2 regions of the Companilactobacillus sp. HBUAS59699 genome follow, and region 1 is predicted to be linked to the other one. Evidence: riboswitches for the same ligand, from Rfam matches in the RefSeq annotation. Region 1 holds a riboswitch; the other holds the start of a gene.

Region 1 (15,457 bases):
GAAACAAAAAATTCATTTTTGGCATGCAATGAGCCAAGAATACGGTTTGCGCTTGATTATTGAAGGTATTGAAGACAAAGCTGATCATCAATTAAGTGACAAATTGGGTGTGCACCTTAAGCAAGGTTACTATTATAGTAAGCCGCAATTATTGAAGTTACCTCATGATTGTTGTTTGTATTAGAATTTGCTTGGTTGTATGCCGCTGAAGGTGGGCAACAATTCCATCTGCCCTGGGACCGGCTTAAGTCTTCGTCTTAAGCCTCGCTTTGAAGCCTGTAGTCTTCAAAGTCGTCCAGTGTACTAAGCGATAAATCGCTAAGTACACTATCACGGCGGATTCCATTGTTGCTCGCCTTCAGCTATTTTTTTCGTTACTACTTGATTAGAGTGATAATTAATTTTTCAAAATAAAACAGCACGTCTCGACAAAATCGTCAGACGTGCTGTTTTTGTGTAATTACTTAATTTAACTGTAGGTCATGCAATATCATGAACAAAACATGAAACTTAGCCCTGTCCACTCCTAAAAAATAAATAGAACAATCATCACAATCCCATTCCATACTTATCATGTTGAGCCGAAGGGCGAAAACAAGGAAGCCCGCAGTGCTTGTGGAATTAGCGATTTATCGCTTAGTCCACGGACGTATTTTGAAATTCGCGGTCTATGCGAAGTTCAAAATCGAGCTTGGAGATCTTAGCTCCAAGCGGTCCCACAGCGGCTTTCTTGTTTTCAACCGCGGGCGGCATCAGAACACCTACCTACTCAACAACCTTGCTGTTAGCTTTTTCCACAGCCGCAATTGCCAAAGCACTGACATAATTAACCGGCTTGTCAAAGTTTGGTTGGAAGAGGAAGTCAACCATAGATAGCTCATCAATAGTTACTTTCTTTTGAATAGCTAAGGATAGCAAGTTAGCTGATTGAGATACATCGTACATACTTGTCAAAGCTCCACCAAGTACTTCACGTGTTTCAGGATCCCAGACTAAGTTCATCAATACTGGTGTTGTCGATAACATGAATTCTGGACGATAGTTATCTTCAAGCGTTACGCTCTCTACTTCTTTGTTGAGAACTTTGGCATGTCCAACTGTCAAACCACTAGCAGCGTATGTTCTACCGAATAGTTCAACGGCTGATGATGATTGTGTTCCCATGTACTTAGCAGTGTCTTTTTCAATATTGGCACCAACCAAGATACCTTGACGAACAGCATTCGTTGCCAAAGGAATGTATTGATTATCATTAGTTGGATTGTAGTGAACTGATGCAGCATCCCCAGCTGAGAAGACATCTGGTTTGCTGGTGTGCATGTATTCATCCACGATCAAAGCACCATTTGGAAGTGTTTCGAATTCATCCTTGAACATATCAGTGTTAGGACTGAAGCCAACGCACATTACCGCAACATCAGCCTTGTATTCATTCTTATCAGTCTTAACGATAACACCGTCAGCTGTTTCTTCGAATGATTGAACTTTTTCACCAAGTCCTAGTGTTACACCATTGTCACGATAGTCCTTTTCAGCGACTTCTGACATATTCTTATCAAAGTTCTTAGCCAAAACATCTGGCAAAGCATCGATCAAAGTTGTTTCTTTACCAAGAGTAGCGTAACCTTCTGCCAATTCAGCACCGATGTAACCAGCACCGATAACAATAGCACTCTTGATATTTTGAGCATTTTCTCTCAACTCTGTAGCATTTGTCCAGTTCTTGCACAATTGAACACGATCAGAGTCGATTCCAGGAATATTTGGAACGATAGGAGCTGAACCTGTAGTGATGACTAATTTATCATAGTCATGTTCAGAAACATCACCAGTTTCCAAATCTTTTACAGTTAGTTTTTTATTATCAAAGTCAATATTAGTTACATCATGCTTCATCTGCATGTTTGCACCTAACTTGGCGAGATCCTCAGGACTTGAATAGAACATCTTATTAGGATCTGAAACACGATCACTTACCCACAAAGCGATTCCGCATGACAGAAATGATAAATTATCATTACGTTCGTAGACTGTAACTTCCCAGTCTGGATGTGCCTTCAAAATGTTCATTGCTGAAAATGTACCTGCGTGTGTACAACCAATAATACTAACTTTCATAGTATCTACCATCCTTCTATTGTGATAATTTAAACTATTGCTATAGACAGAATGTCAAACCTAAGCAAGCGCTTACCCAAGATTTATAAAAAAATATGCCATGACTGATATTTAATACAAATCCATCTATAGCAACGTTTCCCCTTCTCTCTCAATAACCAAATTACTATTTTTGACCGTAAAGCAAGAAGTAACTATATTATCATACAAATATATTAGTTTGTGATGTTAAAAACAAATAAAAATTTTTGTCTAAATTGAATAGAATTGTTTAAACAAATGTTGTATACTCTTCAATGTGAAAGGGGTACAGATATGATTGCCAATGCAATTCCTTCCTTTTATTAAATAAGTAAAACGTGTTACGGTACACATCCTCATATCGTAGCAGGTTCTATTACAACTCAAAGTAAATATAAATTGCCCCCCTCAATCAATTTATACTTATCGAGTTAGTTTCGTCAGTTTCCATTTTCCCATTCCGATGATCACTGATTGAATGCTTTCATTAATTAATAAAATCCCTCTCTATTTTTGACAAATTTGGAAACCTCACATAATCATATCTGGCCACTTGCACTACTGGTAACCCGTTACACAGTATGTGTGACACAAAATAGGCTCGTCCCCCCAAGAGGCGAGCCTATTTTTTTGTGCTCTTTTAACAATGCTATTCTTGAGTAAAAATCCACGTTAGCTTACCATTAAAGAGTATTTAATAATTGGGAGGTCAATAAAATGTATACTGCATCAGATAATCGTTACAACAATAATTCTGTGCGTCACGCCGGTTCTACCGGCCTAATGCTTCCACCAATTTCTCTAGGATTATGGCGCCACTTTGGTAGTGCTGATCCACTGAGCGAACGTCGAAAAGTTATTTTGCACGCCTTTGACAAAGGAGTCTTCCACTTCGATGTTGCTAATCACTATGGCGATGGTCAAACCGGCTTCGGAACTTCCGAGGAACTACTTGGTCAAATCCTAAAAGACGACTTGAAACCATATCGTGATGAACTAGTTATTTCTACCAAAGCTGGTTACGAGATCCACGATGGTCCTTACGGTATCGGTACTTCTCGCAAGTCATTACTTCAAGATATCGATGATTCACTACAAAGATTGAACCTTGACTATGTGGATATTTATTATGCCCACCGTTACGATGACCAAACACCAATTGAAGAAACAGTTCGAGCATTGGACGATATTGTTCGTTCCGGTAAAGCACTCTATGTTGGTGTTTCAAATTACGAAGTACCAGAACTCAAGCAAGCTATTTCATTGTTCAAAAAATTAGGTACTCCCTTCGTACTTGATCAAATGAGTATGAATCTATTGAACGATCACGTTGAAACTAGTGGTTTGGCAAAACTACTCGAAGATAATGGCGTTGGTGCAATTGCCTACGGCCCATTATGCGAAGGACTATTGTCAGATCGTTATCTCAACGGCATTACTGACGACTTCAACATCCATCGCACTAATACTGATTTGTTGGACAAGGGTCAAGATGCCTTGGTTGCTAAGCTGAATAAGCTAAACGACATTGCTAAGAATCGTGATCAAACACTCAGTCAAATGTCACTAGCTTGGTTATTGAAGGATCCGGTCGTGGCTAGTGTAATTATCGGTACTACTAGTGTTGAGCACTTGGATGAGAACTTAGGTGCTTTGGATAATTTGAAGTTTTCTGCTGATGAGGTTAGTGAGATTGACGGTTTGATCAGGGGTTAAGGTAGTGTGGTGTTCTACTGCTGTTTCCGTCTCCGGTCGAAGATGAAAAATCCTGCTGTGTAGAACGTCTGGAGCCTTGGTCTCCAGACTCGATTTTGAACTTCGCGCAAACCCGCGAATTTCAAAATACGTCTAGTGCTGTAAAAACGAGAAGTTCACTCGTTTAACACCACTGCCACTGCGGGATTTTTTCATCTTCAACCTCCGACTTCCCCTCTGACTTCGTCTGGGGCCTTTGTTTGTCGGTATATAATTACTATAAAGTAAAAAATCTGTTAGGAATTCCAATAAGGATTTCTAACAGATTTTTTTGATCACAAATATTTAAAGAGTATCTAAGTCTCCAGAGAAAAGTATCGGAGCTAGCCGTAATAGTGTTGTCGAACGGTGGTCTTCCGTTCTTACAACACTGACGACTTTAGAAATTTTCGGTCCTCAGAAAAGTTCTAAAGCGAGGTTCCAGACCTTGGCTGGAACCGGTCATACAGCGAGCGGAGATACTTTTCTCTGGAGACGGCATCCCCCATAAAACAAAAAAAGAACATCTATTCAAAAGATGTTCTAAATACACATAGTGCCATCTGCAGGATTCGAACCTGTGACCGCCGGTTTACGATACCGATGCTCTACCAACTGAGCTAAGATGGCAAAAGCGCCTATAAAAAAATACATCTAATTCGCAAGAACTAGATGTATTATCAGCGCACCTAGGTTTTTCCTAAGTATATAACTCCGGATGTCAGACTCGAACTGACGACACCCTGATTAACAGTCAGATGCTCTACCAACTGAGCTAATCCGGAATAATTCAATAGTCGCTTTTCAACAACTATTAAATTTTATCAATCTACTAATAAAACGTCAATATCTATTTAGCATTTTCTTTAGTAATTTTTGTAACTCCACCCATGTAAGGTACCAAAACGTCAGGAATTGTAACTGATCCGTCTTCGTTTTGATAGTTTTCAAGAATTGAAGCCACACATCTACCAACAGCCAAACCTGAACCGTTCAATGTGTGAACTAGTTGAGCCTTGCCATTTTCATCACGGTAACGAATTTGGGCACGACGTGCTTGGAAGTCTAGACAGTTTGAACAACTTGAGATTTCACGGTACTTGCCTTGTCCTGGCAACCATGTTTCAAGGTCATATGTCTTAGTTGAACTGAAACTAGCATCCCCACTTGATAGCACGATTACGTGATAAGGAATGTTCAACTTCTTCAAGATGTTTTCAGCATCAGCTGTCATCTTCTCTAATTCAGCGAATGATTGTTCTGGTCTAGTAACCTTAACCATTTCAACCTTGTTGAATTGGTGCATACGGATCAAACCACGAGTATCACGGCCGGCACTACCTGCTTCTGAACGGAAACTTGGTGATAGAGCTGTGACCTTCTTAGGAAGTTCCTTACCATCAAGGATCTTGCCAGCAAAGTAGTTTGTCAATGGAACTTCGGCTGTAGGGATCAATGTCAATGGGTTCTCATCAACCATAACCGTATAAACATCTTCAGTAAACTTAGGGAATTGAGATGTACCAAACATTGCTTGGCTGTTGACCAAGTAAGGTGTGATCATTTCTGTATAGCCTTCCTTTTGGTGTTGATCCAACATGAAGTTGTAAACAGCACGTTCAAGTCTAGCACCCATACCAATGTAGTAAACAAAACGACTACCAGAAACCTTAGCAGCTTGATCGAAGTCCAAGATACCTAGATCTTCACCGATTTCCCAGTGATGCTTTGGTGTGAAGCTGTATTCAGGAATATCTCCCCACTTACGAACTTCCTTATTGTAACTTTCGTCAGGTCCAACAGGAACTGAATCATCAGGAATATTAGGTAGACGAACTAAGATATAGTTCATCTTGTCAGCTGTATCTTCCAACTTAGCGTCCAAGTCTTTGATGTCAGCACCAACTTGCTTCATGTCCGCAATTTCTTGGTCAGCATTTTCTTTATTACGTTTCTTTTCAGCGATACCTTGAGAAACTTTGTTTCTCTTCTCCTTTAGTGTTTCACTTTGAACTAATAGATCACGGCGATTCTTATCTAGATCCAACAAGTGATCGATCTCTTCAGCTGTAACACCACGTGACTCTAATTTTTTCTTAGTCCAATCTGGATTTTGTCTGATCATCTTAATATCAAGCATTGATTTTTTCCTCCTAAAATTTGTAAACAAAAAAAGTAGCCACTCATCCCGTAAAGGGACGAATCGACTACTTTTCGCGGTACCACCCAGTTTCAATGTATAACAAATACATTGCACTCACAGACGATATCGGATCAATCCGAACGGCATTACCCGTTAGCTAGAATACTGGAATAGAAATCTTAGCGATTCACACCAACCATCGCTTCTCTGAAAGATTCTCAAATAGGTACTCTCTTGGCTTTGTTTATTTATCTATATAGTAATTTAAAATCCATTAAAATTCAAATTAATAATGATAATGTCTCTTAGTATGTTCAACATCGATGTCGTCCAACTTCAAGAACTTCGTGTGGTGACGGATCTTGTAGTATGCCCAGCAGACGAACAAGACAATTAGTCCACTGTAACTGATCAAGAGACGCATTACGTTAAAGTTAACTAATGAACGAATATCTTGACCAATAATGATGATGATACCAAGGATGATCGCTAGGATCGGACCAAATGGGAACCACTTAGCCTTGTACTTCAAATCATCCAAGCTGTATCCCTTGTTGATATAGGCCTTTCTGAAACGATAATGCGAGAAGGCAATTCCGATCCAAGCGATGAATCCTGTCAATCCACTGGCCGCAACTAGTAATTCATAGAATGAATCACCGTACAAACTAGTGAACAAAGCGGCACCACCGACTAAGGCAGTGAGTAGAAGTGAAAATACCGGCACACCACGGTTGTTAGTTCTCTCGAACGTATGTGGTGCCATGTCATTCTTACTCATTGACCACAGCATACGACTGGCAGCGTACAGACCAGAGTTAGCAGCTGAAATAACTGACGTCAAAATAACAGCATTCATGATACCAGCAGCTAATGGGATACCGACCTTCTTGAAGACGATCGTAAATGGACTGATAGCAATATCGCCAGCCTCTGAACCTAATAAGTTAGGACTTGTATAAGGAATAATTGCTCCAATAACCGCAATAGATAAAATATAGAATAGAAGAATTCTCCAGAAAACTTGTTTGATAGCCTTAGGAATACTCTTCTCAGGTGTTGCTGACTCACCGGCAGTGATACCGATCAACTCAGTACCCTGGAACGAGAATCCAGCAACAACGAAGACGCTCAGTACCGCTGGCACTCCGCCAACGAATGGTGCATGTTTGTATGTGTAGTTACTCAAACCGATGGCTTGTCCATCGCCACCAAGAATACCCATGATCGTTAAAATACCAACGATCAAGAAGACGATAACCGCAGTAACCTTAATCGATGACAACCAATACTCAGTCTCACCGAATGAACCAACTGAAACTAGATTGATAATCAATAAAATAACTAGGAAGCTCAAACTGATCTTCCAAGACGACCAACTTGGGAACCAATACTTAACAACAATCGAAATAGTTGAAAGATCAACAGCTAACGTAATTGCCCAGTTGAACCAATAATTCCACCCTAAAGCGAAGCCAAAGGCGGGGTCGATAAACTTAGTAGCGTATGTCGCAAACGACCCTGAAACCGGCATATATGTAGCCATCTCTCCTAAACTAGTCATTAAAAAGTAAACCATCACACCAATGGCAACATATGCCACCAATGCTCCTCCGGGACCGGCAGTCGAAATTGACGAACCACTAGCAACGAAGAGTCCAGTACCGATTGACCCACCAAGAGCAATCATGGACAGATGTCTAGTTTTCAACGACCGATTCACATCAGTATTTTCCATTTTTTTCGTTTCCCCCATCTTGGATTTTACAAAAAAATCCTTATTACCAGAAGAAACTACTGACAATAAGGATTCGATTTTCATCCAAATGATCAATAGCCCAACGCACCAATGTGCGACAGTCCGTTATCTCTTAAATAACGGCCCAACAAGATTACCAATAGGGGTAATGAAGTTTCGGCATTGTCACCTTTTACACTAAATCTTTGTACCCTATCATACTCAAAAGTGCTAATTATTGACAATGCGCCTCTATCTGATTACAAAATATTATAAATAAATGTTACCATAGTAGCAAGTAGTGTCACAAATTAATTCTGTTTTATTTAATAAGCCAGAGTCGGGGGAATTGAACATGTTGGAGCAAGTGTTCTTAGTAAAGCAAGATGTTGAAAAATATCGGATGCTCACGGTGATAAAATCATTGCCACCACAGGAGCTCAACCTTAGTAATATCAGTAATAGAATGCAATTCACTTATCAGAAGACTTACAATATCTTCCAAGCCTTACTCGAAGATATCATGGAAGTAGCACCGGATATGGATCCGAAGGTGACTAAGATCGAATCGATCGATTTTTCAAAAATCGCTATCGACACATACAGATTGTATTTAGTCCAAAATTCCATTGTCTTCCAAGCCTTCAATTACGGACTAACTAACGCCAATCCGTCCTTTGAAGCCTTCAGTAATGAACACTTCACTAGTAAATCAACACTTAATAGAAGAATGTCTTCCTTCAGATCGTTCCTAAAAAACTTCGGCTTAAAGATTTCTAACTCCACCCTGGAGATCAAAGGTGACGAAAAATGTATCCGTTGGATGGCATACTTCGTCTACTGGTATATCTATCATGGTCAAGAATGGCCATTCCTACTGATCAAGCAAGACGACATAGACGACATTATCGACCGCTCTGGCAAGACATTCAGTAATCCTATCACTTCCTCGCCATATCGCGTATTAGACTGACCAAACGTAATTATATTACCAGTATGGATAAATATAACGATGTCTTCGGTAATCAAAAACTCGGTGAAGACGTATTGCGTCGTGAAGACTACACGATCGTACCGATCAACGCCTTAGATAATGAGAACAAACTACTCAACTTGTTCCACAAGATGGTCTTCCAACCTAGTGCTGAGATCTATGCACAGCCAATGAACTTCGATGTCAGAATCAATCCCAAGTTCTATGCCTTGGTCTATCACTTCATTGACTTCCTCAAGGAACACTATCGTGATGATATGACCGTTTATCACAACCAAAAAGTCCTAAAAGATATCATGACTTACGTCTCACGTGATATTATCTTCTATTACATCATGGCTAACGACGGTATCGTTAAAGGCAGCTACTACGACAAGAATCCTGAAGATACCAAGTCCTTGTCATCCCTCTATCAAGATATCCATGAGTTCTTCTCCGATGTCGACGATGCCGAATATCACGGCGTACACAACGGTGCCGAAGCTATCGCCCATGACTTGTATCAGATCCTGCCTAGTTATATCAATACGATTCAGAAGCAAGATTATATTCATGTCAAAGTCCTAGTCGATCCCGGTAACGCCGCCGAAGAAGTTGTGCTGAGAAACGTTAGAACACTAGAATTCGTCCAAGTCGTTCCTAGTGATCAATACAAAGACGTTGACGTCCTGATCTCAACCTTGGACATCTTACCTCGTGATTATGAATTAGATCTCTATCCAAAGAATATGAAAGTTATCCCTTGGAATATCACCAATACACGAACTGATTACATCTGGTTGCTAGTCAGATTAAATCAAGTCTACGTTGATAAGCTCAAAGCTCGTGACGCTGATAAGAAGAAAAAGACAAAAAAATAAGCCTTGCGGCTTATTTTTTTTGCATTAATTCTCTTTAACATTCACTACATCAACAGCTCTAACCCACTCATCAGTAGCCACACGATACATTGTGAAGCCATCAATGACAGCAGTCTTATCAGTTATCCAACTACTATTCGCCGTCAATTGCCTATTAGTTACCGCATGACCACGTTCATCATAGACCGTTACGTTGTAATTATTAGTTTGCACTACCGCATGTATTGGCGTGTACTCCAAGGCATCATCAGCACTGACGAATTCATTGCTTCCTACACGATAGTACTTAGTACCATTCATGTAAGTATAAATATCCGTTACCCAATCACTATTAGCACGCAATTGTCTGCCCAATTTGACTTGATGGGCATTGAGCAAGTCCTTACTTGAGTCATTGTAAGTCTTGATAAACTTGTTGTTTGCCGTATAGACATAGACATCGTCCATCTTGACCCACTCGTCAGTTGCTACACGATAGTACGAAACACCATCTCTAGTCAACTTCTTATCAGCGAACCAGCAAGTATTCGGCTGCAAAGCACGATTAGTGATCAATTGACCTTGAGTATCGTACAGCCTTGCTGCAGGTTGATCAGCGAATGTTGCCACATCAATATTCACATCCGTTATTTCAGAAGTTGGCGTAGAAGTTGAAGAACCACCGCCGTTATTAGTTGGGTTCTTAGTATAAGTAACATACCCTGCCCCTGTAGGATCAACTACCGAGAAGTTACCATCCTCGTCGATCGATACTTCGACAGTCTCCTTGTCAGCTGTGTATCCTGGATATCCTGGGACATCTATTGTTATAATAGTGCCTTTTTCACCGCTAGCTTCCACTTCTACTGGGTCCTTATGGTTTGAAGGGATCGTTACAGTTCCCGAAACAGGATTCTGTCTGTATTCAATATGATCATTTGTACTTACATTGAATGCTTCATTATCGTCCGGTCCTTCAATAGTTCCCGAAATCGTTACAAGATAATTGCCATCATCATCGGCAACTAACTTAGTTCCATTCTGATATAGGGTATATCCTTCAACTGCTGGGATTTCAATATCTGCAGTAACTTCATTACCCGGCACTCCATGAGCAGTTTCTTTAATTTCGTAGCTTTCACGTGATTCATCACTGTACGGTACAGATACCAACAAAGTGGCATCCTCAGTACGGACATATGTTTCATCGAATTTACTATACTGTTCATTGTTGTCTCTCTGCTCAGCAGGTGTTAAATATTTGTTAAATACATCAGTTAGTTCGCCCCCATCTTTTTCACCCTTTGGGTCATTTTCAGTACCACTACCCACTGCATAATACTCAGGGCTAACGTTAGGAAAAGGTGTGGGTCTATCATTTTTCAAAAAGACAACCTTTTTGCCTAGTTTTAACTTATAAATATTAGTGGAACCAAACATAGCTCTTGTGTTTTTATTGGAAAACATATCAAAATTAGATATATCTAGTGCCTGCAATGATGAAGAAACTGCAAACATAGCCTGCATATTCATTACATTACTTGTATCAAAGGATGACAAATCCAAATTTTTTATCGAAGACATATTTGAAAACATATATTGCATAATTGTAACTTTACTTGTATCAAAGGATGATAAATCTAAATCTTTTACCGCAGACATATCAGAAAACATATAGCCCATCGATGTTACATTACTTGTATCAAAGGATGATAAGTCTAAATCTTTTACCGCAGACATACCAGAAAACATACGACTCATATTCGTTACATTACTAGTATCTAATTTGTTAAGTCCATTAATTTGAGTCACATTTTTTAATCCTTCAAACAAATAACTAGAATCTTCATTAGCTGTAACAGAATCGTCTATTTGAATTGACGTAATATTATTCGAATAATTACTGTCTACCCAATATTCATCATTGCGTGAACCTAATTCACCAGCACCAATGTGTAATACCCCAGTATCATCAATAGTCCAATTCGATGTTCCAAATTGACCGCTATCAACAATATTATTTGTATCAGCTGTTGTATCGTCAGTACTTACATCATTTTCCCCATTTTCAACTGGAGCACTAGCTAATGAATACGTACTAATAGATTCAGAATTAGTTTGATCATCATTAGTTTCAATGGCGGTATAATCAACAGTTTCATCAGTCGTTATAGTTCCATCGTTGTTCACATTGGCTATTACCATACTCTTATCAGCTTTATATTCAGTTTTTACTGGTACGGTAACGGGCACGGTTTGACCTTCATTACCTGTAACATCATTTACAGTAATAGCGCCTAGATTAGACTGTATAGTTACATTTGCTGTCACAGACTGATCCTGATCTTGTACAACATTTGGATCATTCGTGGTCGTACTACTTGAAGCTACTGTATCTGATGTTCCTACTACATCAGAGTCAGCGCGCACATCTACACCGGTTAATGCTCCTCCTAAAAGGATTCCTGCAAAAGAAAGTGTTGATACGATCGCCCACTTTTTTTCAACCGTAAATAATTTCCTTTTTACAACCATATTAGAGTCGGATTTAAATCGCATGTGTTTCATAAAAGTCTCCCTCCAATTTATAAAAAACATGTAATAAAGTTATTTATATACGCTTTCATTATGACACATTTTATTACCCTAAAAGGGCATTTTTGCATAATTGGCTAGTAAATTATGCAAAAAAATAAGCCTTGCGGCTTATTTTGAATCTACTTACGACTTCTAGTCTTCTTACCATGCGATCCAGTGGACTTATTACGTTGTGAATAATACAAGAACATCCACAAGGCAACCAGAATCAAGGCAATAATACCGACGATAATTATGATCCATTGATTACTCTTCCGACCGGTCTTTTGTTCAGCTTGTTCTTCGACATAATCGACATCACTCTTACTTACGGAAATAGTTCTAGTAAAGGTCTTCTCATATCCAGCCTTGCTCTTAACAGTTATAACTGCCTTGTACTTACCTGCACTCAAATCCTTAACGGGAATGAAATAATTAAACTGTGAATTTGGTGCAATTTGTAAGTTCTTAGCATTATACTTCGTCGTATCACTATTGTGATAGATCTTAGCCTTTAACGTAACCTCATTGATATTGATTGGTGCAGTGTTATCCATGGTATAGGCAATACCAGAGTTACCAGCGACTGACTTAGGCTTGGCGTTAGTCATATGCATATTAGGAGTCACCCCATCGTCTTTTGAACGCAAGACAACACCTTTAACATATCTAACCTGATTCTTGATGTTAATATTCTTAGATTTAGTTGGACTAACATTGGCTGTTGTCGTTACACCACCTAGGATAATTCCAGTATATTCACTAGAAGGCGACTTAACTTTGAAACTAACCGTCTTAGCTTGACCGACTTTCAGATTAACCGTTGTCTTGCGTTTGCCATCAACTAAAGAACTCAATGAAGGATTCTGATTCTTGTACAACTTCACATTGTACTTGTCATAACCAATAACACCAGAGTCAGCCGTATAAGCATCGTTGACCTCAGCTTGTACCTTAATCGGCTTACTACCAGTATTAATGATCATAACCTTCAAGTCTTGTTCCTTATTAGGCTCAACCTTCAGGTCAAAGTAAGACTCGTTCTTATCGATCTGATTATCAGGTAATACCGCTTGAACTGAATATGATTTGTCAGCTGCCGCATTAGCCTTAGTTGGATATGCAAAACTTATAAACGATAATAATATAGTAAATACAAATAAAATTTTACGTTTCATATTAACTCCTATTCTGATGCCAAATTCCCCAAAAGATCAATACGACGAGAGATACCAATACAAGTACGATCAAGATGTACGTAATTGACTTATCATAGACCAAGTTCTTACAACGTGAGTTGATATCATTAGCTTGTTTCTGGGTAATCGTATAGGTTTTCTTGAAATTCCAAACAGCCTTACCACTTCTGGCTACACCCTTGACCTTATACTTACCTGGAGCAATCGGTGTTTGATTCTGGTTGAAATCAATTGGTATCTTGGAATTAGGGGCAACTTTCGGATAAGTCAGATCAGCCGTCATTTTCTTAGGTCCCATGTTGAACCTATCTAACCAGCTTTCACGTTTGACTGTGGCATGAACTATAACTTTTTTCATCATACCTGGTTGGTTGTTCTGGAGGTTAACGTAAACATGAGGTTGATAATGCTCCACCCCTAATGACAAACTGTGCAAGCTTAGTATTCCACCGACAGCCTTATTGTCCTCAGTTATCCACACAGGAATAACTGAGTTTCCCCTTTCATTTCGATTAACATCGTATACCTTTAGACCACCTATGATTAATCCCTTTAACTTCTTATCAGGTAACTTCACGTTAAAAGTTAAATCTTTAGTCTGACTTGTTTTTAAAGTTACAGTTTGAGGCTTAGTCATATCCGCAAATGCAGACTGTAACCCATAATCACCAGTTTTTATATTCTCAGTATAAGCAATTTTTCCATCAGATGAAGTTGTGGCATTAGTCGGTACGACCCTGAGTCTGAGTGCTCTAATACCAAAGTTACCAATAGATATTTTTAATTTTTTTACTCCATCTTTTTTACCAATAATTTGAAATTTATCAGTGACATCTGAATCACCAATTAATGGAGTTACTGTTACACCATTAATATCTGCATGAGCAGTCTTGGGTGTCATAAATATAAACAGCATACAGAAACAAACAACTGATAATAAATAGAACATTTTTCTCTTCATGTTTTCTTAACTCCATAAGCCTAGATATGTGTGTACACATCAATAATACTAAAAAAGCCGTTCCAAGTCTTGGAACAGCTCAATTTAATTTTTAATTTTAAAATATTAACGACGACGTCTTCTAGTTGGTTGATTATTTGGTCCACCATTATTGCCGTTGTTCTTGTTGTTTTTCTTACCTAGATAAATACCTAATCCTAGAATAATAGCTAGAGCTAAGATTGCTAGAAGAATGTACAACCACATATAATTAGGCTTGATACCTGCAAGTTTATTATACTTAGCAGCATCAGAATTAGTAATTGTAAAGTCCTTATTAAGAACCCAGCTCTTTATACCACCAGCAGTTTTATAAGTTAACTTCAGATGATAATCACCCGCTTGAAGTGATTTCTTGCCCCAAGAAATTGAATAATTATAATTTGAAGTTGGTGCTATTTCTTGACTGGTGCTTTTATTTGTTATTTTAAATTTCTTGTCACCTTTTTTAGTTACGATGGCTTCTGCACTCAAACTACCAGAATAAGAATTATTAGAATTATGGACATTTGCTAGAACACCAGGCTCTTTACCATTAGTAGCTGCAACAGTATTAGGTTTTACAGTTCTAACAGAATATTTTGGCTCAATTTTATCTTTTCCAGTTTGATGTATTTGTATTGGAATAGAATAACTAAACTTGTTCTTTATTAAAGTACCATTTGAAGTTACGGTACCCTTTGCCTTTTCTTTATAGGGACTAACATTAAAACCACCCATTAAATAACCATCAAAGCTTTTTTTGGGTACAGTTATCGTTGCAGTTACTGTTGCAGTAGACTTTCCTGGAATGGATATGGTTCCCTTATTAGGTGTAACTATATTTCTTGTTTGAATTTTTAGTGAAGAATCCACTACTTTGGTCTTATCATATCCTAAATTTCCGTTGTCGGTTGTATAAGCAGTATTAGCATTATACAAAAAAGTTCTAGTATCACTTTCCTGATTAACAATCCCCAGTTTTACTTCTACCTTTTGACCAGGATCACCTGTAATAACATATGATCCGTTATCTATATTTACATTATCGTTAGATTTTCCTAAAACTTGTAATGCATATCCACCATTTGTCGCTGCTTTTACATTTGTAATAT
Region 2 (15,457 bases), on a different contig from region 1:
ACTCTCGTAGTTAGTGGATTAATAATTGGAGTCATCTTAACTGCTGCAACCGCCTTTGTAATTCCTGCGGCTGTTCCAATGAGTTTCAATATTCCAATCTTATCCGGAGTTGGAATCGGTTTGGTTTTAACAGGATTACTCGGTTCATTAATACCTATCAAAATAATCTTAAACGTCGATCCCGTGAGCGTAATTGGAGGATAACTTATGGAAACTTTACAATTAAACAAAATCAACAAATACTTCGGAACTGGATCAAGTCGAGTTCATGTTCTGAAAGACATTAATTTCACTGCTAAAAAAGGTGAACTAAATCTAGTCATTGGACCTTCTGGTTCAGGTAAAAGCACCTTTCTGACTATCGCCGGGGGATTACAAACACCAACGAATGGAAATGTTGAATTAGAAGGAAAAGCTGTTAAATCAATGTCCAATAAACAGCGTGATGCCTTACGATTAAACAAGATCGGCTTTGTTTTACAAGCTCATAATCTGATTCCTTATTTAACAGTTCAAGAACAATTTCAATTAGTCAAGAAAGTTAAGAGACAACATAATTTGACTAATTTGTCACTAGACTTACTATTACAAAAGTTGGGCATCGAAGATTTGAAGAACAAGTATCCTAGTGAACTATCTGGTGGACAAAATCAGCGTGTCGCAATCGCTAGAGCACTTTATACAAAGCCTGATATAGTATTAGCAGACGAACCAACAGCTGCCCTTGATAGTGAACGTGTCGTTGAAGTAGGTAAAATTTTTCAACAACTGGCTCGTGAACAAAATACCGCTGTAATCGTAGTAACACATGATTTAAGACTGATAGAATTCGCTGACAATGTGTATCAAATTATGGATGGGAAAATGACTTTGAATAACGATATGAAATTAGCTTAGAATCAAGTTAACAGAGGGGGCGTGTCCTTTCGTTCAGCAATAGTTATTAACGGTCACAAAAGAAACAGCATATTATGGCAAATAGATTGGAATAGTTTATATCCAATTGCCATAATATGCTGTTTTTATTTATAAAATATAAAATTTAATCATTACATTATTACAGCGTAACCTTACCCTTTAGTCTAGAAACAGCGCAAACCCAGCTGACGGTGGCCAATAATGGAATCAGCCGTGATAGCGTACTTAGCGATTTATCACTTAGTACGCTGGACGACTCGGAAGACTACAGGCTTCCGAGCGATGTCGAAGACGGCCACGGCTGAGACCGGTCCCACGGCAGATGGAATTGTTGTCCATCGTCAGCGGCATACCCCTACCTAATTTTCTTTTTAGACCTAGTAGACAAATAAGTAATAAAGCCAGAGAATAAAACTCCAAATGTAACAGCCAATCTAACGACGAGTAGCAAATTAGAATTAACATTTCCATTAACGTTGAAGAAATCTAAAACATTAACACGATACAGATAACCCAATAAATAAACAATAATCATATAAAACAATTGCTGTGAGATATTACCCACAGCTGACAATTGATATTTCACCAAGAAAGCACGTTCTGATTCAATCTTTGGATCATTATAAAGTGAATTATTCAAAATCGAGTTATCAGAACCAACAAACAATGAACACAGGAATATTCCTACAAAATACGTGATATTAAAGAAGGACAATATTAAGCCTAAAATCAATAATGGATATCTCATGTACAAGTATTTCTTTAATATGAATGGTCCGAATTCAAATCCCGCCAAGTATATTAGATAAACCACCAATAATGTGCTGAATCCAAATCTCAAACTACTGTCAAAAATTGTATATAGCAACACAAAGTTCATTACAATACCGCGATTTATTGAAGCCAGACTGAGCGGATACAAATTTCGATGGATTTTTAATTGATACATTAGTAATATCAATAGACCTACCAAGGAAACTATTCCAATGCCTAAATCCCAGGCATGTGGAATGGTCTTCAATCTAGAGTATCGAATTGCAAAGACTAACATCACTAATATAGTAATGAATACAATACCTATAATTGAATAATTTCGATCATGAAGCGACGTTTTACCGTTATGATAGAAACTTATTTTGCTTCTCATTGAGTAGCTACCTGCTAATGAAATGGCAAAGAATAGAGCTAATAAGATAAAGGCAACGTTATACGTACTGAATTTAACTGATAGCCATTCAACCAATCCCAAAATTATCATTGCGACGATGGAACCTTGCCAGTGAAGTTTGGTTATATGAAAATCATTAATGATTTTACCCTTTGTCCTGACAGTCAAAAAGTATGGCCAGATCCAACTTGAAGCTAGTCCTAATAATATACCGCCTAAAATTCCAAACACAGGATTCAAGGCAACAACGATCAGTAATGATCCAACAATACCAAAAAGATTTGACACAATCAGCATCGTGCTGGCGGAAAATGGTATATAAACTGTCAATAACATTCCAATTGATCTGAATGTATACAACATCAAAAATGGTAAAACATAGGCTGTAATGTCCTTGTTGTGATTGTATAAAGACAAACAAAAGAAATACGGTATTACAACACCAACATTAGCAAACAGGTTGAGTACACCTTCAGAAAAAGTTTCAAAAATTTTTCGCAAAATTCTCTCCTTAACTCAATTTATTCATCATTAGTAATCTTGCCATACTTGACCACATCGATACAACAGAAACGCATAGTAACTACCGATGAAAGTAAGATCGATTACTATTTCACATAATTGAAAAATATATGAACTTCAAAACGTTTAAATTTAACTACCTCATCCACAAAAATAGAGAACCCAAAATGGATTCTCTTATATTATAGACTTTTAATTTTCTTTGCTGGAACTCCTCCAACCAAAGTATTGTCTGGAACATCATGAGTCACCACTGCTCCTGCTGCAATAACCACATTGTTACCGATGTTTACCCCTGGCATAATTGATACTTTACCGCCGATCCAAACATCATTTCCAATATTGACCGGTGTAGCAATCGCCTTGTATTCTCTTCTGCCTTGAGCAGTCATTGGATGATTGACTGTATAAATATCAACATTCGGTCCGATCATAACATTGTTACCAATATTGACCGGAGCAATATCAAGAATAGTCAAATTATAATTACTCAAAAAATCCTCACCGACATGAATATTAGATCCATTATCACAATTAAAATTAGCTTGAACAGAAATTCGTTCCCCGTGCGATCCAACAATTTCTTTAATTTTAGCTGTCTGCTTATCAGGTTCGGTTGCAGGGATTGCGTTGAATTCCTGACACAATTTAGCTGCCCGAGCCTTTCTAGCAGCAACTTCATCATCTAAAAAATAATATTCCATTCCCGCATCTAATTTTTCAATTTCTCTCATATTAACACCTCATATTTACAATACACCTTAGAGTATACTCTAAGTACAGTTGTTATATGACTAATCGTACCAAAGCCATAGCAATAATTCCAACCACTACCGTCTTCATTAAATCCTTAAGCCAGACTGCCGTTATAACGGTTGGGGCTAAGGCAATCACAACATCCCATTTGGGAACTGCCAGTGTTCCTGCTTTGGCATTGAAGACCGTTTCTAATAGTAATGCGCATAAGATCGATAATGGCAAATACTGTAAGAATCTCGTAATTATCGGCGGGAACTTAACCATTTTCCCCAAGATAAATGGTGTGATACGTGGTATCCACGTTACCAAGGCACTACCTATTAAGATTAAAAGAATATTTTTACTTATCATATGATAAACCTCCTACTACGCATCCAAGGAGTGCCGAAATAATTACCGCAACTGATGAACTAACTAGTCCCAAGAGAATATATAAGCTAAGAACCACCGTTATAACGACCGCAACAGATTTCTTAGTATTCTTCGATAGCTCCCATTCAAATTGGGTAATGAACAAACCAGCAAACATTGCTGTCAAAGCAAAATCCAACCCAAACTTATTTGGATCACTAATAAAATTACCAACTAATCCACCAAGAAAAGTCGCTACGATCCAAGTAATATAGGCTGTAACGTTCAGTCCCTCCATCCATCGGAGCGAAAAATGTTTCTCCTGTGCGACTGTTGTAGAAAATACTGCAAATGACTCATCTGTTAATAATGATCCAATTGATACATTGCTCAAGAGTGACTCTTCTCTAAAATGTGGACTGGCAGTCATGCTCATCAATAAATGTCTGAGATTGACTAGGAAGACCGTCATAACGATACCAGTGATCGACGTATTAGCTAATAACAAGCCACACATAACAAACTGTGAACTTCCACCATAGACAATTGCTGACATTAAGGTGATTTCAAACAAATTTAAATGTGAATTAATACCAACGATACCAAATGAAAATCCAATGCCCAAGTATCCTAAAACTGTCGGCAGACAGCTTTTGATACCATCCCTAAATGTCGTGTAACCTTCATCGGTTCTAATCTCTTCCATACTGATCACCCCTCAAAAAATATTGCTAAAAAATAAAAAAAGCCTCATAAGGCAACATATTCTCCATGCTACCAAACAAGACCCATTAATGAATGCTATTTAACTTCAACAAGATCATCAGCAACTAATCTTTCTGCAATTTGTACTGTATTCCAAGCGGCACCCTTTAGTAAGTTATCTGAAACGACCCACATATTGAATGCTCCCTTGTTTTCTAGATCTGGACGAATACGGCCGACAAATGTATCACGTTTGCCAGTTGCATTAATTGGTTGTGGATAAACTTGATGTTCAGGATCATCTTCTAAGACTGCACCTGGTGCTTCATCAATCAACTTACGGATTGCTTCTACACTGGCATTGTCCTTGTCCTCAACTTCGATATAGATTGATTCACCATGACTGATTGGAACAGGTACACGGACACATGTAGCTGTTACTTTGATCTTAGGATCATCCATATCTCCAAGCATAATCTTCTTTGTTTCATGAATCATTTTCCACTCTTCATGTGAGTAGAGATTATCTTCTAAGACGTCGATCTGTGGTAATAAGTTAAAGGCAAGTGGATAGTGCTCCTTGTCACCCTTAGTTGGGAATATATCAGCTGACATATCTTTACCATCAAGATAATCCTGAGCCTCACTATATAACTCATTAAGTGCGCTTTGACCAGCACCAGAGGCTGCTTGATAGGTAGAAACAATGATCTGTTTCAAACCAAAAGCTTTTCTGATCGGCTCAAGTGCAACCATCATTTGAATGGTAGAACAGTTAGGATTAGCAATAATGCCATGATGGTTATAGAGTGCCTTTTCATTAACTTCAGGTACAACTAGTGGAACATCTGGTTCCATTCTGAATGCACTGGTGTTATCAACACAGACAGCTCCACGCTTGACTGCTTCAGGAAGAAGTTTCTTTGAAACCGAACCACCAGCAGAAGCAAGAACGATATCTACACCTTCGAATGACTCAGGTTTTGCTTCTTCAACAACAACATCTTCACCTTTGAATTGAAGTTTCTTACCAGCTGAACGACTGGAAGCCAACAATCTAATCTTTGATACTGGAATTGTTGATTGCTCCAATTGTTGAATTAGACGAGTTCCCACGGCACCCGTTGCACCTAAAATAGCTACTTCATAACCTTCACTCATAATATTCATCCTTTATATTAATATATTAATTTCATTTTCTAACTTTTCTGTAAATTCACGCAAACGTTTCATTGCTTCTTGAATATCTTCCATCGAAGATGCATAAGACATTCTGAAGTGATTTTCTCCACCCTTACCAAAGGCTGATCCTGGTGTAACACCAACTTTGCCTTCTTCAGCAAGTTTTGTAGCAAACTCAACATCATTCAAACCAAATTTTTCAGGAATAGCTGAGAATGTATAGAATGCTCCTTCTGGTAATTGTGTCTTATAACCAATGTCATTCAGTTGTTCAACGATATAATCACGACGTTCTTGATAGATTTTACGCATTGCAATTGGATCATCGATACCATTTTCCAGAGCTTCTTGTGCTGCATATTGAGCTGGATTAGATGGAGCCGTTACGGTATAAGCGTGCATCTTACCGGCATTGACTACAAATTCAGCTGGTGCAGCAACATAACCGATACGATATCCGGTCATGGCATGAGATTTTGACAAACCATTGATCAAAATTGTTTTACCAGGAAGCAACTTAGCTAGAGAAACATGTTTACGGCCATATGTTAATTCAGCATAAATTTCATCAGACATAACATACATTGGCTTGTCTTTAACAACATCCACGATTTCTTTCAATTGATCCTCAGAATAGACAAATCCAGTTGGATTACCAGGGAAGTTTAAGATCAAAGCTTTCACATTGTCTTCTCCCTCACGTTCGATTACCTCGGCTAATTTCTTACCGGTCAAGCGGAAATTGTCAGGGGTTGTGTCTACTTGAATTGGAATTCCACCAAGAACCTTAATGATTGGTAAATACAATGCAAATGTTGGTGTTGGAACAATGATCTTATCTCCAGGATTGATAATGGCTGCCAGTGAAACAAAGACCGCTTCAGTAGCACCGATCGTTACAATGATTTCGCTTTCTGGATCATATTCAACATCAAATTGTTTCTTTAAATAGCCTGATACAGCTTTTCTAAGTCCCATCGTACCGCGCTGTTCAGAATAATGAGAATCATTATCTTCAATACTCTTAATAGCTGCTGCCTTAACATGTTCGGGTACATTAAAATCTGGTTCACCCAATGTCAATTTGATAATTCCAGGAATCTTAGCAAATTTCTGTGCGAAAAATCTAATCTGTGAAATTCCCAATGGTGCGATTGTTTCATTTACAACATTCTTTACAGATGAATCTAACTTTGGCATAACGTACTCTCCTATTTTCTTTTTATACAACTACTATACTATAACAAAATATCTTATTAAATTAGTTTTTTTGTAATAATTTATCGGTGAAAGCTGCTAAACGCTTCATACCTTCTTTGATGTCTTCCATTGAAGTGGCATATGAAATTCTGAAGTATCCTTCACCAGCGTCACCAAAGGCATCGCCAGGAATAACTCCGACCTTAGCTTCCTTGGCAAGCTTCAAGCAGAAATCATTTGAGTTTAAATTAATTCCTGCTGGAATCTTAGGAAATACATAGAAAGCTCCATCTGGTTTAATAGTTTCGTAACCCATCTTATTCAAAGCATCAACAATAAAGTCACGGCGTTCTTTATATGTCTTGCGCATTTCTACTGGATCTTCATGGCCATTCTTCAAGGCTTCTTCAGCAGCAAATTGAGCTGGATTGGATGGACAAGTAACAGCGAATGAGTGAACATTAGCGGCTTGATCTACAAAGCCCTTAGGTGCAGCTATGTAACCGATACGGTATCCAGTCATAGCGTGTGACTTACTCAAACCATTGATCAAAATTGTTTGACCAGGAAGTACACTAGCGAATGAAACGTGTTTTTCACCATAAACTAATTGACTGTATATTTCATCAGAAATAACATAGACACCCTTGTCACGAACAACATCGGCTAATGCCTCTAATTCAGCTTTAGTGTAGACAACACCAGTAGGATTACCAGGGTAGTTGATGATCAGAGCCTTAGCGGCAGTACCTTCTTCTTCTAGGACCTTAGTCAATTTTTCAGGTGTGATCTTAAAGCCATCTTTGGAAGTATCAACTTCAACTGGTACCCCACCGACTAACTTAATATCGTCCATGTACATTGAAAAAGTAGGTGTTGGCACGATGACTTTTTCGCCAGGATTTAGGATCGTATAGAGAGATGTAAAAATAGCTTCAGTCGCACCGATAGTTACGATGATCTCAGTTGCAGGATCGTATTTAACACCATAATCAGTTGCTAAGTAATTACTGATGGCATCACGTAGTCCAGGAATTCCTTTTTGTGGTGTGTAATGTGATTGATTATCATTGATGCTTTTGATTGCTGCTTGTTTTGCATGTTCTGGAACATTAAAGTCCGGCTCACCAAGAGTTAATTTTACGATTCCTGGAATACCTGCAATTTTAGAATTGAAGGCAAGAATTTTGTTGTCTCCAAATGGTTTGACTAATTCATTTTCAATATTTTCTACACTCTTTGCTAATTCTGGCATAAGAACATCTCCGTTAAATAATTTTTTCTAATCCAATAATTAATTCATCACGTGACATAATTTCATTGATAGCTAACTGAACACCTTTCATGAATGATTCACGGTCGGTCGTACTCTGCTTGATTACTAAGTTTTCACCAGTACTTCCAAAAATAACTTCCTCATCAGCGATGAAGCCGGGTAATCGAATAGCATGAATTTTAATTCCATGGTAATCTCCGCCACGAGTTCCCAAAGGATCGGACTCATTGGGATTTTCAGGTTGATCTTTTTGTTGTACTTCATGGATCAATCTAGCTGTATTCAAAGCTGTTCCTGAAGGTGAATCCAACTTATCTTGATGATGAGTTTCCACAATTTCTGATTGGTCAAAATACTTGGCTGCAACTTGTGCAAATTTCATCATCAATACCGCTGAGATTCCGAAATTTGATGCAATAATCCCACCGACTTTTTTACTATCGGCTAAGGACTTTAATTCAGACACTTGTTCTTCACTCAAACCACTAGTTCCAATGACTGGACGATAGCCATGTTCAATTGCAAACTTAGTGTTATCGTAGACCGCCGTAGGGATACTAAAGTCTACCCAAATATCTGCATCAACGTTGATCTGAGACAAATCATTGAAGACCTTAACTGACTGGTCTAATCCATAAGATTCAGGAGACAAATCCTTAACGATTGGGTTGAAAGCTCCTACCAATTCAAAATCATCATTAGCGTTAACCATCTTAACAGCCTTTTGTCCCATAGAACCGTTAAATCCGGATACGATTATTTTTATCACTTGATTACCTCCTGAATATTTAGCTTGCTGAATAAAATATCTTTCTCATCGTCATTCAATGGCAGAATTGGCAAACGACATCCTCCCACGTGATAACCGATCTCATTCAATGCGGCCTTAGTTGGTGAAGGAGATGGATACATGAACAATGCTGCCATCTTCGGTGTCAGTTCACGTTGAATTGCTCCAGCAGCCTTATAATCACCAGCATCTAATTGTTGATACATCTCACTCATCAAATCACCATAAATGTGTGATGCCACTGAGACGACACCATTAGCGCCAAGAACCTTAGCGTACAACGCTTGGGCATCTTCACCACTGTATACTGCAAAGTCATCACTAGTATGTTCCACAATATATTCCAAATCAGCAATCGTATTACATTGTTTTACTCCAGCAATATTGGAATACTTGGATAGACTTACAACAGTTTCTTTTTCCATCAATACTCCCGTTCTACCTGGGATATTATAAATAATAACTGGCAATGGAGAATTATCAGCAACAGCTTGGAAGTGTGCAATCATTCCTCGTTGGTTAGGTTTGTTGTAATAAGGAACGACTACTAATACAGCGTCGATACCTTTGATTTCAGCAACCTTATTAGTAAAATCAATCGTCGCTTGCGTACTATTGCTACCAACTCCAGCAATTATTGGTACTCGGCCATTTACGATCTCAACAAAATGTGAATAAAGAGCTAATTTTTCATCCTCTGATAATGTAGGTGTTTCACCAGTTGTACCACCGATGACAAAGCCTTTACTACCTGTATCTAATAAATGATTTGTTAAATTTTTAAGTGCATTATAATCAATTTCTTTTGCATCATCCGTAAATGGGGTGACAATTGCGGTCATTAAATCTACATTTTCTAACATCTAATTTTCCTCCGAATTCATTCGGTAATTTAAAAAGCCAGTAAATGCTTCAATACCATCTTTAATTGCCGTTTCTTTTGGTAAAAAGTCTGCTGAATGTAATGATCCGGGGCTATCTACCCCCAGCCAAAACATTGTTCCAGGAATCTTATTTAATAAATAGCCAAAGTCCTCACCAGTCATTGCCGATGCCATATCTTGATACTTAGCACTTGATTGTTTCATATACTTAATAAATCTAGTAGTTAATTCTGGATTATTTTCGACTGGATAATATCCGCCTTGATTGAATTCAAGATCGATCTTAGCGTTAAACGAAACTTCCAATCCCTTAGCAACTTCAACGATCCGCTGACGAATGAATTCAATCATGTCCTGAGTCAAACCACGGATCGTACCTTCGATTCTTGCTGTACCAGCAATAACATTCCTGATCGTACCGGCTTCAAGCTTTCCAAATGTGATAACTCCACATTTAGTTGGATCAATATTTCTAGAAATAATTGTCTGAACTTGCGTAATAAAGTTAGCCGCGATCACGACTGCATCGTTTGCTTCATGGGGATAGGCTGCGTGACCGCTTGTACCATGAACTATCACGTTTACTTCCGTTGTTCCAGCAAACAAAGTACCGTTACGACATCCTATAACGCCTGCTGGTAAATCAGCATTGTCATGCAATCCATAAAACTCATCAATTCTATATTCACCATTGAAAACACCTAGATCATACGCTTTGCGACCACCACTCTCACTCTCTTCAGCTGGTTGAAAGAAGAATACTAAATTATCAATTGGTTGATGCTCAGAATAATAATTCAAGATTCCTAATGCAACCGTCATGTGAAGATCGTGTCCACAAGCATGCATGATTCCTTTATGTTTTGACGCATAACTTAGGCCATTAGTCTCTGTCACTGGTAAGGCGTCCATATCGGCTCGATAACCGATCGTACGTTGAGGATTACTTCCATTGACTTTAACTAATAGTGCCGTAGGCAATTCTGGTATCTCTTTTATTTTTAAATTTTTTTGAGAGAAGTTTTTGATAACTTCCAACAGGTACTCATGAGTTTGAATTTCATGTAACGCCAATTCAGGTATCTGATGAAAATGTCTTCTAATCTGAATCAGTTCATCTTCGGTTAAAGTCATAATTACAACTTCCTTAATGTACTTTCAATGTGTGTTTTATCAGTTGTCTTCTGATCCTTAACTTTAATAACCTTGGCAGGAACTCCAACGACTACTTCATTAGGTGCAACGTTCTTAGTAACCACTGCTCCAGCACCTACAACAGCATTATCGCCAACTTGTACACCTTCAAGGACTACGGCGTTAGCTCCAACGGTAACGTTATTACCAATTCTTACAGGATCGGCCGAAGCTGGTTCGATCACTCCTGCCAATACTGAATTAGCACCAATATGTGAGTTCTCTCCAACAATGGCACGGCCTCCAAGAACGGCGCCCATATCAATCATGCTTCCCTTACCGATCTCAGCACCGATATTGATAACCGCTCCCATCATAATAACTGCATTATCGCCGATCTCAACTTGATCTCTGATAATGGCTCCCGGCTCAATACGGGCATCGATTCCTTTAATATCAAGCATTGGAACAGCTGAATTTTGTGCAGAAGTTTCGATATAGTAATCATCAACTTCATTTAATAACGGCTTGATTTCCGAATAATCACCGATCAAAACTCCAGTTGAATCATTCAAAAATGATTTAACGTTATCTGGAACTGCTAATTTAGCAACATCCCCTTTAACAAAAACCTTAACAGGCGTTACTTTCTTAGCATTTCCAATGTAATTAATAATTTCTTCAGCGTTCATCTTGCTCATTGTACTTCCTCCACTTTCAACCTATTATATGTATTTAATTCTTATAAATAATTCAGATCTAGATGAGTTAAATCTTCAAATGATTCTCGTTTGACAACTAACTTATCTTTGCCGCCCTCCACAAACACAACTGCAGGACGTGGATTACGATTATAATTTGAAGCCATTGAATAACCATAAGCTCCAGTATCTAACATTGCTAACACGTCGCCAGGTTGAACTTCTGGTAGTTTCACTGAGTCTATCAAGATGTCTCCTGATTCGCAATACTTTCCAGCTACGTGTACATCTTGGATAAGTTTGGCATCCATTTTGTTAGCTACAACTGCTTCATACTTGGCTTGATACAATGCCGGTCTTATGTTGTCTCCCATACCACCGTCAACGTTGATATAAGATTTTAAGTTAGGAATGTCCTTGTGTGAACCGATCGTATACAAGTTGTATCCAGCTGGGCCAACAATTGAACGACCAGGTTCGATCCAGATTTCTGGTAATGGTAATTCGTCTTTTTGTGAATCTTCACGAACCACTTTAGTAATCTGTTCTATAAAAACATCCGCCCCGATTGGTTCATCAGCATCCGTATAACTGATTCCAAATCCACCACCTAGGTTAAGAATTTGTGGGGTGAAACCATATTTTTGATGCCAAGCATTCGCAATTTCTACCATCTTATGTGCCAGCATCGTGAAGCCTTCAATGCCAAAAATCTGTGAACCAATATGTGCATGAATTCCAATCAAATTCATATTAGAATTTTTCAAAACCAACTGTAATGCCTTTTCAGCTTGACCTGACTCAACGTCAAAACCAAACTTACTATCAACTTGTCCAGTTTGATCATATTTATGAGTATGAGCTGAAATACCAGGTGTCAATCTCAACATAACGTTGATAGAGGCTTTCTTTTCGATCAAAACCTTTTCCAGTAGTTCAATTTCATAGAAGTTATCAATAATAACAACCCCAATGTGATTATCAACTGCCATCTCTAATTCTTCTAAAGATTTATTGTTACCATGAAAACTAATGTTTTCAGCAGGAAAGCCCGCTTTTAAAGCAGTAAATAATTCTCCTCCAGAAACAACATCTGTATGAAGATTCTCTTGTTTCAAAACTTGATACATAGCTACAGTCGCAAATGCTTTACTAGCATAGCTGATTTGATACTTAAAACCGCTTTGCTCAAAGCTTTTTCGAAAGCTATCAATTGTTTGACGAATTTGTTCAACATCATAAACAACTAATGGAGTTCCATATTTGTGAGCCAACTCAACACTATCCGCGCCACCAATAATCAAATGACCATTAGAACTCTTCAATTCACTACTAATCATATTTTTAAACAACCTTTCTTTCTGGAGAGATGGGATAAAAAAAGACCCCTTTGCTTAAAACAAAGAGATCCAAAATTAAAAGTTATTCTGCATCATATTTGTCATAAGCGCACCGCAGCGACATTTTGCTGCGACAGTCCGTATCATCTTAGTAACACGTCCCAGCACATCAGATCCTGCATATCTGACGCTTCGGCAACCTTCCCTTTCAATAAGTTCAATGCCTTGCAGTGACTCCCTTATCTACTCATGTTAGTTGCGACCTCTTTTGTTTTGTTGTTAAAAGATTATAACAACTCTAATAATCAGTCAAGGTTAATTAACCATTTTCATGATTTTTTCTAATTTTTCGAACATTTATCTTGTTTTAATGCATAAAACTGCTAAACTCTTCATTAAAAATGTATTAATGTTTCAAATAATTAATGAGGTGATTGATGTGAAAGTCGTCAAGTTTGGCGGTAGTTCACTAGCAGATGGTGAACAGTTCCAGAAGGTTATAAATATTGTAAGTAGTGACGCAGATCGTAAAGTTGTAGTTACATCCGCTCCAGGTAAACGATTCAGTGGAGATATCAAAGTTACCGATCTATTGATCAAATATGCAAATGAAGTTTTAAAAGACGAAGTGTATACAGATACATACAATCAAATAGTAGATCGATACAAAGAAATTTGTGATTATTATAAATTGAGTCCCGAAACGATCACAACTATCAAACAAAAACTTACAAATTTGGCATCTGAAAAATTCACAGATGATGATCATCTAATGGCAGCATTTAAAGCACATGGTGAGTATCTCAATGCCATTACTCTAGCTGCAGTACTTAATAAAGAAGGCATAAAAGCCAAATTTTTAAATCCTAAAGACGCTGGCTTCCTACTAGGAGGTTCTCCTAACAATGCAGACGTGTTGCCTGAAACATACACTAATTTAGCCAAATATCAATTCGACGATGCTAAAATTATTTTCCCGGGTTTCTTTGGCTACAGCAAAGATGGCTCAATCTATACTTTCACTCGTGGTGGATCAGACATTACCGGATCGATCTTGAGTCGTGGATTTAAAGCCGATCTGTACGAGAACTTTACAGATGTCGATGCAATCTATGTGGCTAACAATCACGTTGTCGACCATCCACAAGCAATCAAAAAAATGTCGTATCGTGAAATGCGAGAATTATCGTATGCCGGCTTCTCTGTCTTTCAAGATGAAGCGATTATCCCAGCAGTTGAAGGCCAGGTACCAGTAAACGTTAAGAATACCAACAATCCTACCGCACCCGGTACAATGATCGTTCCTTCTCAATTCTTGTTCGATCCAGCTAATTTAATTACTGGTATTGCCAGCTCACAACGTTTTTCAGCCTTATATATTCATCGCTACTTGTTGAATAAAGAAGTAGGTTTCACTTTGAAACTACTACAAATCTTTTATAAATACGGAATTTCTTACGAGCACATGCCATCAGGTATCGATGATCTAACCGTGATCTTCGATAAAAGCAAGCTAGATAACGAGACGGTTAAAAAACTCTGTGCTGAAATCAGAGCGACGATCAAACCAGATTACTTGGAATGGATCGATGATTATGCAATTATTATGATAGTTGGAGAAGGAATCGCCCACAATATCAATACCATCGGACTAATAATCGATTCCTTGACCCAGAACAACATCGCTGTTCATATGATCAATCAGGGTGCTTCACGCATATCCATCATGATCGGAACACAGGCCAAAGATGCTGACAATGCAGTTAGAAATATTTATGATACATTCTTTAATTAATTAAATGAGGTGGAAAAATGGCTCAACTATTAAAAGTTCACGGATCAGAAAACAAATTTTTCATCCTGGATCAAACACAATTAAATAATCAATTATCTGATGATGAACTAAAACAATTAGCTATTAAAATTTGTAACCCTAAAAATAATATCCTAGATGGAGCTGACGGTTTATTAGTAGTAAATGATTCCAAATATAACGATTGCTTGGGACAAATGCGGGTTATTAATGCCGACGGTAGCGAAGCCAAGATGTGCGGTAATGGCCTACGTACCGTATCTCGTTACTTGTCCGAAAAGCTCAATCAGGATTCCTTCAAAATCGAAACATTTGAAACTAATTTGAGCGTTGAAAAATCCGAAAACTTCTATGACAATGTTCCAGCATTCAGTGTCGAAATATCACCAATATCCTTTGCTAAGGATGATCTACCCTTCCAATATAAGGATAAGTTGGAATTGATCGATACAGAAGTACCAGAATTCATTAGTGGACAGAAATTTACAGCCGTTGCTGTCCCTAATCCACATCTGATCAGCTTTGTTGATGAAGTAGATGAAGATGACTTAGGAGAGCTAGGACAAGCTCTCAACGCTCCTAATGCCTATTTCCCAGAGGGAGTTAACGTTAGCTTCTGTGAAATATTAGACGATAATAAATTATTCGTTCAAACATATGAACGTGGTGTTGGATTCACAAATGCTTGTGGTACTGGCATGTCAGCAACAAGCC

Evidence for each region. A riboswitch is a leader RNA that binds a small molecule or an ion and turns the genes downstream of it on or off. The one in region 1 is predicted to bind lysine.
Region 2: it holds a riboswitch for lysine, as region 1 does, so the genes downstream of both, lysA (diaminopimelate decarboxylase) here and U8519_RS08020 (amino acid permease) in region 1, are expected to answer to the same signal.

Annotation. Positions count from the first base shown of each region.
Region 1 is NZ_JAYKTV010000003.1:309,003-324,459, reverse strand. Features, by position in the region: gene U8519_RS08050 (EAL domain-containing protein) at 1-184, shown strand, start outside; gene U8519_RS08045 (FAD-dependent oxidoreductase) at 766-2,118, opposite strand; gene U8519_RS08040 (aldo/keto reductase) at 2,857-3,855, shown strand; tRNA gene U8519_RS08035 (tRNA-Thr) at 4,431-4,503, opposite strand; tRNA gene U8519_RS08030 (tRNA-Asn) at 4,586-4,658, opposite strand; gene serS (serine--tRNA ligase) at 4,724-6,013, opposite strand; gene U8519_RS08020 (amino acid permease) at 6,303-7,754, opposite strand; lysine riboswitch at 7,843-8,017, opposite strand; gene U8519_RS08015 (helix-turn-helix domain-containing protein) at 8,110-8,727, shown strand; gene U8519_RS08010 (hypothetical protein) at 8,751-9,608, shown strand; gene U8519_RS08005 (BspA family leucine-rich repeat surface protein) at 9,633-12,155, opposite strand; gene U8519_RS08000 (DUF916 and DUF3324 domain-containing protein) at 12,305-13,342, opposite strand; gene U8519_RS07995 (WxL protein host-binding domain-containing protein) at 13,344-14,324, opposite strand; gene U8519_RS07990 (DUF3324 domain-containing protein) at 14,430-15,457, opposite strand, start outside.
Region 2 is NZ_JAYKTV010000001.1:1,270-16,726, reverse strand. Features, by position in the region: gene U8519_RS00095 (ABC transporter permease) at 1-204, shown strand, start outside; gene U8519_RS00090 (ABC transporter ATP-binding protein) at 208-897, shown strand; gene U8519_RS00085 (hypothetical protein) at 1,274-2,587, opposite strand; gene U8519_RS00080 (sugar O-acetyltransferase) at 2,791-3,342, opposite strand; gene U8519_RS00075 (AzlD domain-containing protein) at 3,395-3,718, opposite strand; gene U8519_RS00070 (AzlC family ABC transporter permease) at 3,708-4,424, opposite strand; gene U8519_RS00065 (aspartate-semialdehyde dehydrogenase) at 4,520-5,584, opposite strand; gene U8519_RS00060 (aminotransferase class I/II-fold pyridoxal phosphate-dependent enzyme) at 5,597-6,805, opposite strand; gene U8519_RS00055 (aminotransferase class I/II-fold pyridoxal phosphate-dependent enzyme) at 6,867-8,060, opposite strand; gene dapB (4-hydroxy-tetrahydrodipicolinate reductase) at 8,074-8,850, opposite strand; gene dapA (4-hydroxy-tetrahydrodipicolinate synthase) at 8,847-9,734, opposite strand; gene U8519_RS00040 (N-acetyldiaminopimelate deacetylase) at 9,735-10,892, opposite strand; gene dapD (2,3,4,5-tetrahydropyridine-2,6-dicarboxylate N-acetyltransferase) at 10,892-11,590, opposite strand; gene lysA (diaminopimelate decarboxylase) at 11,632-12,930, opposite strand; lysine riboswitch at 13,028-13,206, opposite strand; gene U8519_RS00025 (aspartate kinase) at 13,370-14,725, shown strand; gene dapF (diaminopimelate epimerase) at 14,743-15,457, shown strand, end outside.